Regions from separate parts of the Thalassotalea sp. LPB0316 genome, predicted to be linked through region 2. Evidence: predicted binding sites of a transcription regulator. Region 2 holds the regulator's gene; the other holds the start of a gene.
The links. The regulator ArgR, encoded in region 2, controls arginine synthesis, uptake and breakdown. The targets are predictions, from matches to a motif close to ANTGAATANNTATTCANT.
Positions count from the first base shown of each region.

Region 1 (3,130 bases), 1.3 Mb from region 2:
ACGATTTGTGAAGTCGGTGTAACAAGAGGGATGTAGCCTAAATCTTTGCGAACGCGCGGAATTTCTTCAAGCACTTCATCTAAGCGATCTGCCGCACCTTGCTCTTTTAACTGGCTTTCCATGTTAGTTAGCATACCGCCTGGTACTTGAGCTAATAAAATTCTCGCATCAACACCTTTCAGGCTACCTTCAAATTTTGCGTATTTTTCACGCACATCTCTAAAATAAGCTGCAACTTCCGCAAGCTTAACCATATCTAGACCCGTATCACGAGCTGTGCCTTCAACCGCAGAAACAATGGTTTCCGTTGGTGAATGACCATATGTCATACTCATCGAAGAAATTGAGGTATCAATGACATCAACATCAGCGTCAATGGCCTTAATATGTGTACCAACGCTCAAACCCGTTGTCGCGTGACAGTGCAAGGCAATTGGCAATGACACAGTCTCTTTTAAACGCGTAACAAGCTCTTGTGCGGCATACGGCTTAAGTAAGCCCGCCATGTCTTTAATACAAAGCGAGTGCGCGCCCATATCTTCGAGTTTTTTAGCCATTTCAAGCCATGTTTCTAGCGTGTGAACTGGGCTCTCAGTAAAACTCAGCGTACCTTGCGCGTGGGCACCTACCTTAACGGCAGCTTTGATTGCAGTTTCGAGGTTACGCGTGTCATTCATCGCATCAAATATACGGAAAACATCAATGCCGTTTACGTGAGCACGCTCAACAAATTTTTCAACAACGTCATCAGCATAGTGGCGGTAACCTAAAATATTTTGTCCGCGAAATAACATTTGCTGCTTGGTCTTTGGCATTGCTTTTTTAAGTGCGCGAATTCGCTCCCAAGGATCTTCACCTAAATAACGAATACACGAATCAAAGGTTGCTCCACCCCATGACTCTATTGACCAAAAACCAATTTCATCTAACTTAGGAGCAATCGGTAACATGTCCTCCAAACGAAGGCGAGTTGCCAGTAATGATTGGTGACCGTCTCGCAGGACTACTTCTGTAATGCCCAATGGTTTAGTCATGATATGCTCCTACTCTTTATTATGTTTTTGGCGGAAGTTAGCAACCGCAGCACTGATCGCTGCTACAACGTTTGGTTGAATACCTTGAACTTGCGCGGGTTTTCTTATGGTTGATTTTTGGACAGGCTGAGGATCGGGGAACTTCTTAGATAGGGGCACTAGCACCATATTAATGAAAACGACCAGTAAGCCTAAAAATGCAAAGACAAAAACCATACCGGCGATCATCAAGGTAGCTGCCTCGATAAATTGTTGATTTAGTGATTCCATGATTAACTCTTAACCTATTTTTTGAGAAATAGAATAATCACTCCAATAATAGAAATGCAAGAAAGAATTTATAAATTGGTAAAAATAATTCCTGTCAAGAACTAAAACAGATGTTTTAATAATTATTTGAAATACATTCTAATAATTATTCACTTATTTAGCATGGTGTTTACATAGTAATGCACAAAGTGAATATCTATTCATTCGTTTATATGGATGTGAGCAATTCATTTTGCCGTTGTTAAAGGAAAATGGGCTGCGAGGAATAGCATCACGCAATGACGGGGATTTTTCTTATTCGAAAAGTTTTCTAACCCCAGAAAGCAAAAAAGCTGACATTAGTCAGCTTTTTCAGATGTGGCGGACGCGGCAGGAGTCGAACCTGCGACCGCCTGGTTCGTAGCCAGGTACTCTATCCAGCTGAGCTACGCGTCCGCGGTAACTTTTCTTTTATATCCTAGTTCCGGATAGATTGATTAAGCTCAATCAAGCTACAAACAAAAAAGCTGACAATACGTCAGCTTCCGTATATTTTACCTAAGTAAATGTGGCGGACGCGGCAGGAGTCGAACCTGCGACCGCCTGGTTCGTAGCCAGGTACTCTATCCAGCTGAGCTACGCGTCCGCGGTAACCTTTCTTTTATATCCTAGTTCCGGATAACGAACCTTGTTCGTAGCCACCATTACCTAATATTACTATCCAACAGAGCTATGAGTTCGTGGTAACCTTTCTTTTATATCCTAGTTCCGGATAGATTAATTAATGCTTTAATCATAGCCAAATATTGCTTAATTACCACTTGAAAAAGTGGCGGACGCGGCAGGAGTCGAACCTGCGACCGCCTGGTTCGTAGCCAGGTACTCTATCCAGCTGAGCTACGCGTCCGCAATATTTTCACGTTATTATCGATAAAGATAATGGCGGTGAGGGAGGGATTCGAACCCTCGATAGGGTATAACGCCTATACTCCCTTAGCAGGGGAGCGCCTTCAGCCTCTCGGCCACCTCACCAACGTGCGGTGAATAATAAGGGATAAAAAAAATATGTCAAACGCTTTTTTTACTTTTCTTTCCGTTTGAAGATATTTCAATCAACTCGGCCGATTTTCATACATTATCACATCGTAAAATAAGCAAATTTAGTCAGGAAAAAGCCGAAAAACAGGCATAAAAAAAGCCGATGATTTATCGGCCTTTTGCTCAGGTATACAGTTTAGTAGTTGCCAGACGGCTCACCATCACCTTTTTCTGACTGTATGCGCATGTAAATTTCTTCACGATGCACTGAAACTTCTTTCGGAGCATTTACACCAATTCGAACTTGGTTTCCCTTTACACCTAAAACAGTAACGGTAACTTCGTCACCTATCATTAGGGTTTCGCCTACGCGTCTAGTAAGTATTAACATTATCGGTTCCTTTAACTAATGAGGTCCACAGATTGATTAAGCTAGATTTTAGATATCCATTTCATACTTCTCTATCTAGTAATAGCCAAGATTATGAAATTAGTCTAAATTTTCTTTCAATTAACGAATAATTAATAACTTGTTTTCAGTATAACAAAGCATCTGTTACTCGTTTGATTGAAAAGTGTGCTTAGTTGTTAACAGTCTTTTAAAAGCATGAGGCGACTAACACCTCATACTATTAGACCGGTCTAACTAAGCTTTTCTTGCAACCACGGCTGCACTGTTGCCATGGCTGCAGGAATATTTTCAGGTTGGCTACCGCCAGCTTGCGCCATGTCTGGACGCCCGCCACCTTTACCGCCAACTTGTTGGGCAACGAAGTTAACTAACTCCCCTGCTTTAACTTGTCCGGTTA
Region 1 is NZ_CP062946.1:3,344,061-3,347,190, forward strand. It holds gene oadA (sodium-extruding oxaloacetate decarboxylase subunit alpha) at 1-1,034, opposite strand, end outside; gene LP316_RS15070 (OadG family protein) at 1,044-1,304, opposite strand; tRNA gene LP316_RS15075 (tRNA-Arg) at 1,663-1,739, opposite strand; tRNA gene LP316_RS15080 (tRNA-Arg) at 1,853-1,929, opposite strand; tRNA gene LP316_RS15085 (tRNA-Arg) at 2,114-2,190, opposite strand; tRNA gene LP316_RS15090 (tRNA-Ser) at 2,224-2,315, opposite strand; gene csrA (carbon storage regulator CsrA) at 2,518-2,712, opposite strand; gene alaS (alanine--tRNA ligase) at 2,964-3,130, opposite strand, start outside.
Region 1: a site for ArgR is predicted at 1,492-1,509, ahead of LP316_RS15070 (OadG family protein). Genes of this name have one in related genera too.

Region 2 (3,130 bases):
ACTGTGGTATTGAAGCTTACCCAGAGTTCGTATCGGTTAACAGTTAATTACCAACTCTTTAATAAAAAGCGACTTAGGTCGCTTTTTTTGTTACTACTCGAGGAAAAAATCAACACCGCTAGTGTCAAGAAACTAAATATGTGTAAAATAACTCGTTATTGGATTGTCTTAATTTAGGTTTAGAGCATGGCAAGAGAGCAATTTGGAATTTGTGCGGAGCCAAGTTTACATGGCTATTATTTACTATTTAATGTTGTCGACGATGATAACGCCTACTTGAGACAAGCGCTTAGCCGGATGCCTGAGTTATTCGACAATTATGCCGACCGTTTTTCCGAGGCTAATTTAACTGGCGTAATCGCTATTGGTTCTGGTTATTGGGATGAATTACACCCAGAGGCGAGGCCAAATCAATTGACTAGCTTTCCTAGTATGGACAACGAAGATCGCATTGCGCCGTCAACCAGTTTTGACTTATATATTGAGATTCGCAGTGATCGCGCCGATGTCAATCATATTGTCAGTAGTAAAGTGTGCGAACTCCTTGGTTCAAGTGTTGAGTTGATTGAACAAGTTCGTGGCTTTAGATTTCTCGATGGTCGTGATTTAACTGGCTTTGTTGACGGCACTGAAAACCCTAAAGGCTTCCATCGTCGCGAGGTTGCTCTGGTGAGTAATGAGCAAGATGAAACATTTGCCGGCGGCAGCTATCTGCATATTCAGCGCTATCGTCATAATATGAAACTATGGCAAACCATTGAGACGAAAGAGCAAGAAGATGTCATTGGTCGAACCAAAATGGATAACATTGAACACACGGCAGATGAAATTCATCCTTGTGCCCATATCAAACGCGTCAACCTTAAAGATGACGAGGGCAAAAGCATGGAAATATTGCGTCAAAGCATGCCTTATGGTGATATGAAGGTCCAAGGCTTGTTCTTTGTTTCTTATTGCAATAACCCAAACCACTTTAAACTGATGTTAGAAAAAATGGTTCACTGTGATGGGGAAGGGCACTTCGATCACTTATTGCAATTTACGCAAGCAGAAACTGGCTGTGCTTTTTTTGCGCCTAGTTTGAACTTTTTAAAATCACTGGCTTAAAATCTGTCTGTATCTCTTAAAGAATAACCTGACTTAACGACTGAAATTGGGTCGTTAAGTCAGATGATTTTTATCTAAGATAAGTTTTTAGAGAATAACTCTTCTAATTTAGTGATGGTATTTGAAATCTCACTGACATCGGTAGGTGCGATAAAAATCGTATCATCACCGGCTATAGTACCTAGTACACCATCACGTTTACTCAAGCTGTCTAATAATCTTGCAATTAATTGTGCTGCGCCAGGGCTTGTGCGAATAATGATCATAACGTTGTTGTGTTCAATATCGAGCACTAATTGTTTTAGCGGGCTTTTTGCCGTAGGTACACCGAGTTCAGCAGGTAAACAATAAACCATTTCTTGGCGTGCGTTACGTGTGCGCACCGCACCAAACTTACTTAACATCCTAGACACTTTTGATTGGCTGATATTATCAAAGCCCTGTGACTTTAACGCATCGACAATATCGCTTTGAGAGCCAAACTGCTCCTGCTTTAATAACTCTTTAAATGCTTGCACTAAGGCTTCTTGTTTTTGTTGAACTGTCATGATTTTTTTCTGTGTTTTGTCATACCAAAGTCTTATGGGGTATTTAGCCATATTACGGTATCTTTTGCCAGTAAAAGCCATGTTGTAAACAAACAAACGACTTTCATAAAGCGCATTATTGATTGTTTTTTCGTGGTATATACTATATCTTTTGTGCACGAAAATTTTACGTAAATACTCAAATTTTGGAGAGTCCCAATGAAAGTAGCTGTTTTAGGCGCAGCTGGCGGTATCGGCCAAGCGTTATCTTTACTATTAAAAACTCAATTACCAGCTGGCTCAGACTTAGCGTTATATGACGTTGCTCCTGTAGTTCCTGGTGTAGCAGTAGATTTAAGCCACATCCCAACGGCGGTTAACGTGAAAGGTTACGGTGCTGACGATTTAGCGCCTGCACTAGACGGCGCTGACATTGTAATTATCCCTGCTGGTATGCCGCGTAAGCCTGGTATGGATCGCGCTGACTTATTCAATGTTAACGCTGGTATCATTAAAACATTAGCTGAAGGCATTGTAGCTAACTGTCCTAAAGCGTTAGTTGGTGTTATCACTAACCCAGTAAACGGCACTGTACCAATCGTGGCTGAAGTATTCAAAAAAGCAGGTACATACGAAGCGAACCGCGTATTTGGTGTAACAACACTTGACGTTATCCGCTCTGAAGCTTTCATTGCTGAATTAAAAGGTGTTGACGTAGCATCAGTTAAAGTTCCTGTTATTGGTGGTCACTCAGGTACTACGATTTTACCTCTTCTTTCACAAGTTGAAGGTGTTGAGTTTACAGAAGAAGAAGTTGCTGCATTAACCCCGCGTATCCAAAATGCGGGTACTGAAGTTGTAAATGCAAAAGCTGGTGGCGGTTCTGCTACTTTATCAATGGGTGCTGCTGCTGCACGTTTCACTATGTCTTTAATCAAAGGCTTACAAGGTGAAGACGTTGTTGATTACGCATACGTAGCTGTTGAAAATGGCGATGCTGAGTACTTCGCTCACCCAGTGCGTTTAGGTAAAAACGGCGTTGAAGAAATCTTATCTTACGGTGAGTTAAGCGCGTTTGAGCAAAAAGCGAAAGAAGACATGCTTGCTACATTAAACAAAGACATCCAAGAAGGCGTTGATTTTATCAACGGCTAATCTTGCCAAGTCGATGAAAAAGCCGCAATAGCGGCTTTTTTTATGCCTGATTGTCAGCCTTAGACTGCTTGTCAATTAAGTGCTAATCTAGCCAGAGGTGTGAAACATTAAGGGACTAAGATGGCAAAGTACATAAACTTTATTTTGGCGGCGATTGTGGTATTGCTTGGCTATAGCAATTATCAGCAAGGCAACAAGATTGCCGAGCTCTATGAAAAAAATGCATCGCTCAATGCGCAACTCAATCAACAAGTGACCAACGAAGGTCCAGGGCAAACATCTGGCCACAATTTGGCAACGGCGTTAACTCAGCAAAATACTCATGCAACTCATGACAATTC
Region 2 is NZ_CP062946.1:1,085,230-1,088,359, forward strand. It holds gene LP316_RS04825 (ammonium transporter) at 1-47, shown strand, start outside; gene LP316_RS04830 (Dyp-type peroxidase) at 187-1,107, shown strand; gene argR (transcriptional regulator ArgR) at 1,182-1,655, opposite strand; gene mdh (malate dehydrogenase) at 1,854-2,789, shown strand; gene LP316_RS04845 (hypothetical protein) at 2,910-3,130, shown strand, end outside.